3 regions of the Rhizobium sp. P2_G9 genome follow, and region 1 is predicted to be linked to each of the others. Evidence: predicted binding sites of a transcription regulator. Region 1 holds the regulator's gene; each other region holds the start of a gene.

What was found. Region 1 encodes PhoB, which activates phosphate uptake and scavenging genes when phosphate is short. Its sites were predicted from a motif close to TGTCATNNANCTGTCAT; they were not measured.
Region 2: the regulator PhoB is predicted to act here: its motif matches at 1,459-1,475, upstream of AC1DYF_RS16415 (toxic anion resistance protein).
Region 3: the regulator PhoB is predicted to act here: its motif matches at 2,133-2,149, upstream of AC1DYF_RS03055 (YdcH family protein).

Annotation. Positions count from the first base shown of each region.
Region 1 covers NZ_JBFUFK010000031.1:90,536-94,657, reverse strand. The annotation lists partial or broken gene AC1DYF_RS24280 (NAD(P)H-dependent flavin oxidoreductase) at 1-50, opposite strand, end outside; gene AC1DYF_RS24275 (hypothetical protein) at 267-1,622, shown strand; gene phoB (phosphate regulon transcriptional regulator PhoB) at 1,859-2,542, opposite strand; gene phoU (phosphate signaling complex protein PhoU) at 2,697-3,410, opposite strand; gene phoR (phosphate regulon sensor histidine kinase PhoR) at 3,637-4,122, opposite strand, start outside.
Region 2 covers NZ_JBFUFK010000017.1:68,488-72,609, forward strand. The annotation lists gene fabF (beta-ketoacyl-ACP synthase II) at 1-416, shown strand, start outside; gene AC1DYF_RS16410 (DNA-3-methyladenine glycosylase I) at 676-1,359, opposite strand; gene AC1DYF_RS16415 (toxic anion resistance protein) at 1,590-2,669, shown strand; gene AC1DYF_RS16420 (substrate-binding domain-containing protein) at 2,680-4,122, shown strand, end outside.
Region 3 covers NZ_JBFUFK010000002.1:271,132-275,253, reverse strand. The annotation lists gene AC1DYF_RS03075 (thiamine diphosphokinase) at 1-142, opposite strand, end outside; gene AC1DYF_RS03070 (5-(carboxyamino)imidazole ribonucleotide synthase) at 226-1,290, opposite strand; gene purE (5-(carboxyamino)imidazole ribonucleotide mutase) at 1,291-1,785, opposite strand; gene AC1DYF_RS03060 (YdcH family protein) at 1,799-2,002, opposite strand; gene AC1DYF_RS03055 (YdcH family protein) at 2,226-2,402, shown strand; gene AC1DYF_RS03050 (ArsR/SmtB family transcription factor) at 2,533-2,787, opposite strand; gene AC1DYF_RS03045 (sulfite exporter TauE/SafE family protein) at 2,976-3,755, opposite strand.

The DNA of each region.
Region 1 (4,122 bases):
GCGACCAGCGGCAGCCTGAGATCGTCGCGGAGAATGGCGGGAAGCATGATGGCGGGTCCGGAATGTGCGAAATTGGCGGCAGCCTATCTCCGGAAAGATGGTTTGTTCAACCTTGTATTTTCGTCGCGTGCATCAGACCGCCATTTTTTGGCTGCAAAGCCGATATTAGCGGGGGAGGCATTCGGCTCGGAACTTGAAAAGGTGCTGGCGAATGATTACCCAAGGGTCATAATGAGAATGTCCCGCGTATCGAGGTATTTTTTAGCGTGAGTGGACTGGAACAGGCGATCCGCAACGCTCTGGACAGGGCCGAAAGGTCCAATCCGGAAATACGCGCGCGTATCTATCAGTCCGCGCGCAATGCGCTCGATGCCGGCCTGCGCAAGCAGGACATCCACGACATGACGGTGATCGAGCGGCAGCGGCAGCGGCTGGAATTCACCATCCGCGCAATCGAGGACGAAGAGCTCGAAAAGCTGCGCATGTCGGCGCGGCTCGACAAGATTTTCATAGAGAATACGCCGTTCGAGCCGCCGGAGGCGGTGCCTGAGCCCGATATCGCGCCGCCGGCGCCGGAGCGGCTCATCGATGCGCCGCCGTCGGCCTGGCCTGAGCCGGCTCAGCCTTCACGGCGCGAGCCGCCGATTGTCGAGCCGGTGCGCCAGGTGGCGCAGCCGGTCAGGCCCATGGCGGAGCCGGTCGTGGCGCGCGAGATACCGCCGGAGATCGAGGAAGACGGCGCGTTTTCCGATTTTTCGGCCACCCGCGATGAGCGCGCGCCGTCCAAAGCCGGCGTAAAAACGCGGCGGATCGAGCCGGTGGTCGACGCACCTTTGGTCGCCGAAGCGCGCGGCAAGGGACGGGCGCAAAATATCCGGCATGAGGAAGAGGATCCGGCCTGGGCCGAGCCTTCGACGCCGGAAGGGCGCAAGGTGGCGCCGCAGAAGCGTGCCGCGCGACGCCGGCGCGGCTCCTGGGTCGTGTCGCTGTTCGTCTATTGCGTGCTGCTCGGCGTCATCGGCTTCGGCGCATGGTGGGCCTATGCGACCGGCATGATCGGGGCGGCCATGCATGGCGGCGGCGATTTCGATTTCATCCCCAAGCAATTGCACAGCGAGGATTTCGATCCGAAGGTGCCGCTGAAAACCCCGCTCGATCCGCTGCGCGGCTTTTCCGGCGATTGGGTGAGCGTGCTCAAGCCCGGCGACACCAGTGCGGTCAAGCCGGCGGCGCAGGCCAAGGTCAGCGACGTCACCGACAGCGACGGCAAGGCGATCATGATCATCTCGAATGCGCCGGACCAGGATGGCGAAGTGCGGATCGAGGTGCCGGCCGACGTGCTGAAGAATCTTGCCGGCAAGACCTCGACACTGGCCGTGACGTTGCGCGCCGATGGCGACAAGCCGTCGCAGATCTATATCCAGTGCGCCTTTGCCAGCCTCGGCGATTGCGGGCGGCACCGGTTTACGATTTCCAACGAGCGGGTGGATGAGCTGATCCAGGTGAAGTTCGATGGCAAGCAGGCGCCGAACGAGCCGGGTTACGTGATTATCAATAGCGATCTCACCGGGCAGGGGCGGGCGATCAGGCTTTATGGGATCAGGATTGGGCCGGGGGCTTGAGAGTTTTTGGTAGGTCGGCGTTTGGGGCCACCCCCCTCTGTCCTGCCAGACATCTCCCCCTCAAGGGGGGAGATTGGATGGGGCGCCCTGGCCGCTTCCTCTCTACCGTCGCACAACGCAGTACTCAACGACTCTTTGAGGCGGGGAGCAGGCCTCTAGCCAATCTCCCCCCTTGAGGGGGAGATGTCCGGCAGGACAGAGGGGGGTACGACGCACACTCTACGAAGCGAAGCCGCTCAAACTTCCATCGCATACCCCGCACCGCGCACGGTGCGGATCACATCCGGCATGTTCGACAGATTGAGCGCCTTGCGCAGCCGCCCGACATGGACGTCGACGGTGCGTTCGTCGACATAGATGTCGTGGCCCCAGACGCCGTCGAGCAGTTGTGAGCGGGAAAACACCCGGCCCGGCGACGACATGAAGAATTCCAGCAGCTTGAATTCCGTCGGTCCGAGGCGGATTTCGCGGGAGCGGCGGTGGACGCGGTAGGTCTCGCGGTCGAGCTCGACATCGCCGCATTTGAGGATCGAGGAGATCGCATTGGGCCGCACCCGGCGCAGCATGGCCTTGATGCGGGCCATCAGTTCCGGGGTCGAGAACGGCTTGACGACATAGTCGTCGGCGCCGGTCGACAGGCCGCGGACGCGCTCGCTTTCCTCGCCGCGGGCGGTGAGCATGATCACCGGCAGGCGCTCGGTTTCAGGCCGCATCCTCAGCCGACGGCACAGTTCGATGCCGGACACGCCGGGCAGCATCCAGTCGAGCAGAAGCAAGTCCGGGACGCGCTCCTGCAGGCGGATATCCGCCTCGTCGCCGCGCGGGATCACCTCGACATCATATCCCTCTGCTTCGAGGTTGTAGCTGAGCAGCGTGCCCAGCGCTTCCTCGTCTTCCACAACCATAATTCTCGGCTGCATGGTACTCTGCTCCGTCGGCAATCACGCCTGGCGCGTGCCCCGCGCCCAGGCGGCTGCGATTGTTACTACCGGCATGCTCTCGTCCGATGCCGGCGCTGATGATCGGCGGCCAGGGACGCCATTGGCGCCGGCTGGCCGAAATGCGCAATCGGCATCACTGGCCCGGCTGCACCACGGAAGCCGTGTTGTCTTCCTTGACGCGTTCGCCGGTCGGCTGTTCGCCGGTCTTCATGTAATAAATGGTTTCGGCGATATTGGTCGCATGGTCGCCGATGCGCTCGATGTTCTTGGCGCAGAACAAGAGATGGGTGCAGGGCGTGATGTTGCGCGGGTCTTCCATCATGTAGGTGAGCATTTCGCGGAACAGCGAGGTATAGACGGCGTCGATCTCGCCATCGCGCTGGCGGATCACCTCGGCCTTTTCCGCCGAGCGGGTGGCGTAGACGTCGAGCACATCCTTGAGCTGGGTCAGCGCCAGTTCGGAGAGATGTTCGATGCCGCGGGCGAGCGGCCGCGGAATGCCGGTGGTCTGCACGGCAATGACGCGCTTGGCGTTGGACTTGCCGAGATCGCCGACGCGTTCGAGATCGGCGGCGATGCGGATCGAACCGACGATCTCGCGCAGGTCGGACGCCACCGGCTGGCGCTTGGCGATCATCAGGATGGCGCTGTCGCCGATATCGCGCTCGGTCTGGTCCATGATCACGTCTTCCGAGATCACGCGCTGCGCCAGCGCCGAGTCGGATGTGACCAGCGCCTTGACCGAGTCGGAAACCATCTGCTCGGCCATGCCGCCCATTTCGGCGATGCGGCGGGAAAGGTTGGCCAGCTCCTCGTCAAAGGCGGAATAGATGTGTGCGGTCATCAATAGTCCTCCAACCGGCGGGCGGCCGGCGCGGTTTTGGATCAGCCGAAGCGGCCCCTATGTCCTGGGCCGCGGGTTATCCGGGCTGGCAAGGAACATAGGGTCGGCCAAGTTTTCATTAGCCGCTTTACGCCAGGGTTTTATGTCAAAGTCACGAAAGATTTATGACAGACTAAAGTGCTGAAAAGTCAATCCTTTCGGACGCGCTGGAGGGATTGCTGCGTTTTTGTCAGAAGCGCACGGTGAAGGTGCTGCCGCGGCCGAGTTCCGATCGGATGAGCAGACGGGCGCGGTGGCGCGTCAAGATGTGCTTGACGATTGCCAATCCGAGGCCGGTGCCCTTCTTCGAGCGGCTGCTCTCGACATTGACGCGATAGAAGCGTTCGGTCAGGCGCGGGACCTGGTCTTCGGGGATGCCGGGACCGTAGTCGATGACGCTGACCTCGATCGGCTGGCGCGGCTTTTCGATCAGCGTCACGTCGACGATCTTGCCCTCCTGGCCGTATTTGCAGGCGTTTTCGATCAGGTTCTCGAACACCTGGGTCAGTTCGTCACGATCGCCGCTGACATTGATGGCATGGTCGGGCAGATGCCGCTTGATCTCGACGCCGAGGTCGGTTGCCAGCGGCGCCAGCGCATCGCAGACCGAGCCGATGAGCGGCACCAGGTCGACGGCGTCCTCCGGCGCGACGCGCGCCTTGATCTCGAGCCGCGA
Region 2 (4,122 bases), on a different contig from region 1:
ACGGCGACGGCGCCCGCCGCGCCATGCTGACCGCGCTAAAGCAAGCCAAACTGCAGCCGGCCGAGGTGCAGCATCTCAACGCCCATTCGACCTCGACGCCGGTCGGCGACCGCGGCGAGTTGGAGGCGATCAAGAGCGTCTTCGGCCGCGACGGCTCCATTGCGGTCAGCGGCACCAAATCGGCCACCGGCCACCTGCTTGGCGCCGCCGGCGGGCTCGAAGCAGTCTTCACCATCATGGCACTGCGCGACCAGATCGCCCCGCCGACGCGCAACCTCGTCCATCCCGATCCGGTCGCGGAAGGCCTGGACCTCGTCGGCGGCAATGCCCGGCCGATGGTGATGGAACACGCCATTTCCAACGGTTTTGGTTTCGGCGGCGTCAACGCCAGTGCGCTGTTCCGGCGGTGGGGTTGAGGCTGGTCTACTTTGGAAGAAGAGCTTACCCCTCACCAAGCGCGGCCAAGCAATCGGCTACGCCTCTCGCGGCCTTGCTATCCTCTCCCACAGGGGGCGAGGAAAAACCTGTTGCGCCGTTGCAGCGAACCGCGCCGTCGTATTTGTGGCGAAGCATTGCCGCGAGTTTTCCTCGCCCCTTGCGGGAGAGGATACGAAGGCCGGGTGAACGCAGTGAACCCTTGGCCGGAGTTGGTGAGGGGTAAATGAGACCCCCACCCTACTCCGCATACTCCGCCCCTATCGACATCGCACAGGTCAGTGAAATCTGCGACATCGGCAGCCTCGATTGCTCGGCCCAGGCGTTGAATGCCTCCTGGATCGCCCGCCGCTCGCTCTTGGTGCTGCCATCCCCGGTGATCGCGCCGGCATCCTTCAAGCAGGCGATCACATCCTGCGAGAGCACGAAATTGTCCTTGCCGATGGCCCGCAGGGCATATTGACCGGTATAGCCACCCAGCCGCTCTCCGCGCTTGGTCAGGAAATCGAGCAGGCCGATCTGGTCGGTTGCCGGCCACTCGAGCAGATAACGGACAGCACTGCGATGCTCCTTCGTCAGGTCGCTGACAAAGGCGGCATTGTGGCGGATGGCGTTGACCTTGGCGCCATGGCGGATGATGCGCGTGTCGCCCAGGAGGTCATGCCAGAAATCGTCGGGCTGGATGTTGAGCAGGTTGGGATCAAAGCCGAGCAATGCCTCTTCGGTGCCCGGCCACTTGTTCTCGACCACTTTGTGGGAAATGCCAGCCGCGAAAATATGGAAGGCCATGGACGATAGCAGGCGCGCATCCGTCGGCTCAGCCTCCGGCCGCGCCAATCGCCTGGCGATGATCTCCGCAAGCCCTTCCTTGCCCTTGCGCGCCTCGGCACGCGCCTTGATCACGTCGAATGGTGTCAATTGCATCGACTTCCCCTTGCCTTGTCCGAATATCCCTCTCACGTTCAACGTTATTACGGGTGTGAGGAAAATCAAGCGGGCGACCGGCAGGCCGAAATTTCTGACTGTAATCGAACTGTCATAAACGGCTGCGATTGTCGGCCCGAGTCTGGGGCCTTGCATGCAAAAAAGCGTGCGTGGCGACATTTGGGGTGAACGGGCAGATGCCAGAGTCTGCACAGATGAGGAAACGAAGCATGGCCGAGACCGATATCGTACCGATGACAGCGTCCGCCAACCTGCCTGCGGTCACCGCCGACCCGGCCGAGGTGGCCAGGATCGCCAACACGATCAACATCTCCGACCGCGCCTCGATCTCGGTCTACGGCGACAACGCCCAGCAATCGGTCACCAGCTATGCCGACAAGATCCTCGCCGGCATCCGCAACAAGGACCTCGGCGACACCGGCAAACTGCTCACCGAAATCATCCTCAAATCCAAGAGCCTCGATCCGGCGACGCTCAAGGAACAGGGTTTTTTCAGCCGCCTGTTCTCCTCGGCCCAGGCACAGATCGAAAAATTCAAATTGCAGTTCGACGATGTCGCCAGCCAGATCGACCGTATCGGCCTGGAACTCGACCGCCACAAGGATGTGCTACGCCGTGACATCGCCATCCTCGACGACCTGCATGACGAAACCAAGGAGGCGATCCTGCGCCTCGACGCCTATGTTCAGGCAGGCAAGCAATTCGCCGAGAATTTCCGCAGCGTTGAACTCCCGAAGCTCAAAGCCACGGCCGATGCTGCGACAGGCGGCCAGAGCGGCGGCATGCTCGAAGCGCAGACCTACCAGGATGCGATGCAGGCGCTCGATCGCCTGGAAAAACGCGTCTTCTACCTGCAGCAGGCCCGTCAGCTCGGCATCCAGCAATTGCCGCAGATCCGCATCGTCCAGGCCGGAGACGAAACGCTGATCGAGAACCTGCAGGCGACCTCGACGCTGACCGTCCCCGCCTGGAAGCAGAAAATGGTGATCATGCTCGGGCTGACGCAGCAGAAATCGGCGCTGGACCTGCAGAAGACCGTCACCGACGCCACCAACACGATGATCCGCCAAGCCTCCGAGATGATGAAGGAACAGGCGATCGCGGTCGAGGAGCAGGCCCAGCGCGGCATTGTCGATATCGACACGCTCGCCAAGGCCAACCAGGACCTGATCGACACGATCGGCGGCGTGCTCAAGGTGCAAGAGGACGGCCGCAAGAAGCGTGCGCTGGCCGAACAGCAGATGGAGCAGATGACGGTGGAGCTCAAGAAGGCGCTGACCCAGGCCTGAGGAGCCAAAAATGTTCAAAGCCCTGCTGACGGCTCTTGCCCTCGCCACGACCCTTGTCCTCGCCGGCTGCGGCAACAAGGGACCGGAATTCTCGATCATCTCCGGCTCGGAAAACACCGTGCTGGAACCGATCGTACAGGATTTCTGCAAGCAAAAGGGCGCCACCTGCACGATGACCTATGCCGGCACGCTCGATATCGGCCTTGCCCTGCAAAGCAAGGACGGGGTGAAGCAGGACGCCGTCTGGCCGGCATCCAGCGTCTGGGTCGACATGTTCGACACCGGCCGCAAGGTCAAATCGCTGACCTCGATCGTGCAGATGCCGGTCATCCTCGGCGTCCGCAAGTCCAAGGCCGACGAACTCGGCTGGGTCGGCAAGCCGGTCTACATGAAGGATATTCTCGCAGCCGTGAACAAGGGCTCGCTGAAATTCCTGATGACGTCTGCGACGCAGTCCAATTCCGGCGCCAGTGCCTATCTCGCGATGCTGTCGAGCGCACTCGCCGGCAAACAGGTGATCGAGCCGGGCGATCTCGACAAGCAGGAGGTCCAGAACACGGTCAAGCAATTGCTCGCCGGCGTCGAGCGTTCCTCCGGCTCGTCCGGCTGGCTCGCCGACCTCTATCTCGACTCGGCAAAGAATGGCACGGAATATGATGCCATGTGGAACTATGAGGCTGTGCTCAAGGAAACCAATGACCGGCTGCTGGGTGACGGCAAGGAGCCGCTCTTTTTCATCTATCCGGCCGATGGCGTGGCCGTGGCGGACTCGCCGATCGGCTTCGTCGATCATGGCCGCGGCGCCGATGTCGAGACCTTCTTCAACGACCTGCTCGCCTATCTGCAGACCCCGGACGTGCAGAAGCGCATCGCCGACACCGGCCGGCGCATTCCACTCGGCAGCATCACCGCCAAGCCGGAGCCGCAATGGAATTTCGATCCGGCCAAGCTGGTGACGGCGATCCGCCTGCCGGAGCCGACGGTCATTCGACAAGCGCTCACGCTCTATCAGACTGCGCTGCGCAAGCCTTCCCTGACGGCGATCTGCCTGGATTTCTCCGGCTCGATGGAGGGCAAGGGCGAAGACCAGTTGCAGCAGGCCATGCAATTCCTGTTTACGCCGGGCGAGGCCGATAAGATGCTGGTGCAGTGGACGCCATCCGACCGCATCGTCATCATCCCGTTTGATGCACATGTGCGGCGGACCTTCGAAGGCACCGGTACACCGGCCGACCAGGCGACGCTGCTCTCGAATGTCTCGGGCCAGCACGCCAGCGGCGGCACCGACATGTATGACTGCGCCAACACGGCGATCGACAAGATCGCCCAGACGCCCGATCTCGGCTCCTACCTGCCGGCGATCGTCATCATGACTGACGGCCGCAGCGACGGCGACAAGCCGGGCTTCTACAGCCGCTGGAAGGCAACGCAACCGCATGTGCCGGTCTTCGGC
Region 3 (4,122 bases), on a different contig from region 1:
CCCACAAATCCGGCTCGACGCCCAGCGTCTCGGCATGCGCCATTCCGCCATCGGCGGCGATGAAGCGGGCGTCGCGAAGCTGTCGGTCGAGGCGATCCGTCCGGGTCAGGCGGCCGCCGAGAAGAATGGCGAAATCGGTCATGCCGCCGCTTTAGCTTATGTGGCGGAGCGGGGAAAGGGGATGCCGGGGATTCGGGGACGATCGGGTCCGCGGTGGGCCGTGCTTTACGACCGTCGCCCCGTCAGTCGCGTAAAATGCCCCATCTTCCGCCCCGGCCGCGCCTCCGCCTTGCCGTAAAGATGGATGAGCACCTCCCTCTCCTGCGCCAGCAAAGCCACGTCCTCGATCTCATCCCCGATCAGGTTCTGCATGACGCAATCGCTGTGCCGCGCCGGATTGCCGAGCGGCAGGTTGCCGACGGCGCGGATATGCTGCTCGAACTGCGAGATGACGCAGGCGGCCTCGGTCCAGTGGCCGGAATTGTGCACGCGCGGCGCGATCTCATTGGCAATCAGCGTCTCGTTTTCGGTGACGAAGAATTCGATGCCGAGCACACCGACATAGTCGAGTGCCGAGAGCAGCCTGAGTGCAGCGTCGCGCGCGTGCTCCGCAACGGCCGGACTGATCGCGGCCGGCAGGGTCGAGGTGAAGAGAATGCCGCTGCGGTGCACGTTTTCTGCCGGATCATAGCATTCGAGGTGTCCATCGAGCCCGCGCGCCGCGATCACCGAAATCTCACGCGTGAACGGCACGAAACTTTCGAGGATCAGCGGCACGCCGCCGAGCCTGGCAAAGGCGCCGTCGGACGCATCGCCGGCACGAAAAACCATCTGGCCCTTGCCGTCATAGCCGAGCCGGCGGGTTTTCAGCACGCCCACACCGCCGAATTCGGCCAGTGCGTCCTCCAGGTCCTCCTGGCTGTCGACAGCGCGAAAACCGGCCGTGACGATGCCGCAGGCATTGAGATATTGTTTTTCGGTCAGCCGGTCCTGCGCCACTTCCAGTGCCTGCGGCGGCGGATAGACGGGCACCAGCTTTTCGAGATGGCGGGCAGCTTCCACCGGCACGTTCTCGAACTCGTAGGTCACGACATCGCAACGCTGCGCAAGTTCGGCCAAGGCAGCCCGATCGTCATAGGCGGCGACGATCTGCGCATCGGCGAGCTGCGCCGCCGGGCAGTCGGGCTGCGGCTCCAGGATGACGGTGTGAAAGTTCAGCCGGCTAGCGGCCATGGCGAGCATGCGGCCCAATTGACCGCCGCCGATGATGCCGATGGTGCGGGTTTTCATCTACTTATCCACAGGATGTTCAGCCACCGAGGCGGTCTGTTCCTCGCGCCAGGTGTCGAGACGCTCGGCCAGGTCGTCGTCGTAAAGCGCCAGGACTGCAGCAGCAAGAAGTGCTGCGTTGACTGCGCCGGAACGGCCGATCGCCAGTGTTCCGACCGGCACGCCGGCCGGCATCTGCACGATCGATAGCAGGCTATCTTGTCCCGAAAGCGCCTTGGACTGAACCGGCACGCCGAACACCGGCAGCGGCGTCATCGCCGCCGTCATGCCCGGAAGGTGCGCGGCGCCGCCAGCGCCGGCAATGATCACCTTGAAGCCCTCATCGCGCGCTGATTTGGCAAAATTCACCAGCCGGTCGGGCGTGCGGTGTGCCGAAATGATCCGCGCTTCATAAGGAATTTCAAGAGCGTCCAGCGTGTCAGCGGCATTTTTCATGGTCTCCCAGTCCGACTGGCTTCCCATGATGATGGCGACGGTGGGCTTGGAAATCGGCATTGCGGCCTTTCGTTCAGGCGATGATATCGGGGATGATCTGGTCTTCGACCTGGGCCAGCTTGTCCTTGACGGCAAGCTTCTTCTTCTTCATTCGCTGGACCCTCAGGGCATCGCAGCCGGTTGCGATCATGGCGTTGATCGCGACGTCATAGTCCTCGTGCTCCTGCCGCAGTCTCGCCGCATTCAGCCTCAGTTCAGCCTGCTCCTGGTCGGCCATAAAGTCCCTTCCCCACTCTCCTTCAGCCCGGGACATGGCGACATTCCCGGTATCTGCATCGTTTTGTCCCTATCACAATTCTGTCGGTAACGGGAAGTTTTCCTTTAGGGAGAAATCACCTTCGACAAATCGTCATTTACGTGTCACATTGGCACTGTTGCAGCCTGAAACATCCGGCGGGATGGATGGCCGGATGTGGGCAAGAACGGGAAGGAACCAGCCTATGTCACTTGAGGCTCATATCGAGACGCTTGAAAAGAAACATGGCGATCTTGAAGCAGAACTTCACACCGCAATGCTGCATCCCTCAACCGGCGACACGCAGATCGCGGAAATAAAGAGACAAAAGCTGAAAATCAAGGATGAAATCGAACGCCTGCGTTTGAACACGCGCCACTAGTTGAATACCCGCGCAAGGCCGCCGGATGGGTTTCCTGACGCTGAACGAGTAAAGATTTCACAGGAAGTCGAATCTGGCGGCCGACGCCGCAAACAGGGATAAATCCGGGGAGGAAACGAGGGCCAAGCCCTCAAGCCCAGAACTGATCCAGCCAAAAACCTAACTTCTGAAAACCCTGCGGGTTGATCGCATAGATTCGCCGTGTGCCTTGGGTTTCGACTTTGACCATCTGGCAATCGAGCAGCGCCTTCAGGTGCTGCGACACGGCCGGGCGGCTGACGGGCAGAAGCGACGCCAGTTCATTGACTGTGCGCGGCGCCCGTCTCAGCTCTTCGAGCAGGAAGCGTCGGTTTGAATCCGAAATGGCCGTGAATGGATCGCTCATCGGCGACGAAGCTAAGCCAGAGTTTTTTCAAGGACAAGACTTTTTGTGCGTTGCACTTAAAAAATTTCGCAGCGCACGAAAACCAAGCAGGTCCGGAAAAGTGTCCCGCGGTTTTCCGGCAAGAACCTGCGACAAAACAAAGGACCAAGCGGGGAAATCGTTGGCTTGCCAACGATTTCCCCGCTTGGTCACATCAGCGCCTTCGCCAGCGCCGCCGTGCCATCGTAGAACAATTTCGCCCCCGCCAATGCGCACATCAGGTACATGAACGGATAGAAGAAATCCGACCGCATGCGCCGCACCATATAGGCGCCGGCAATCGTCGCCAGCGGCGCTAACGGAAAAAGCGTCGCTGAAATCTTCAGATTGCTGATGTCGAGCGTACCGAGCGCATAGTAGGGAATGAGCTTGATGGCGTTGAGGATCGCAAAGAACCGGACCGCAGCGCCGGTATAGTCGCGCGGCGGCAATCTCAACGGCAGACCATAGACCTGGAACGGCGCACCGCCGGCATGGGCGACGAAGCTGCCATAACCCGACAGCGTGCTCCAGAAGCCGGCGCGCGCGATCGTATGCGGCCGCGGCGGCGCCTCGACCGCGCGGGCGAAATAGCGGTTATAGTAGAAGCGTGCGGTAAAACTCAGCGCCACGACACCGATGATGATTTCCATGGCGTAATGCGGCACCAAGGCCCAGGTGAGCCAGCCGAAGGCAATGCCCGCCAGTGCGCCCGGCAGCATGATTTTCAGCAGTTCGGCATTGTTGTTGTGCCGCCAGGTCCAGAGGGCGGCGCAGTCCATGACGATCAGGATGGGCAGCAGGATCGCCGCCGCCTGATCCGGCGGCACGACAAAGGAGAGCATCGGCACGCCGAGCAGACCCAGCGCATCGCCCATGCCACCCTTGCTCAAGCCGACGAGAATGACCGCCGGTATGGCGATGAAATAGAAGCTCGCGTCGATGTGCATGTTGATCCTTGGCTTTAGGGGCGTTAGAGCATGCTGTTATGATTTGGAAGCATTCTGTTGGCTCAAACGGAGTCGGATATCAGGCCGGCAGGCGCGCGTCGTAGCCAACCCTACGGCCAAGCCTGCCGGCCTGATAGGCGGCCCGTTTCAGCCAACCCGAAGGGCCGGGCACGTTTCCGCCAGGAAAGGAGCGATCGCCTCGTCCGTACGTTTGGGTACGACCTTCGGCAATCGCTCCTTTCCTGACGAAAACCTGCTCCGGCAGAATGCTTCCAAATCATAACAGCATGCTCTAAGGCAGGAAAAGAGGCTGGGTCAGTGAAGGACTACAGCCGAACGCCTGATCTGCAAAGCAGGGAATCGAGAC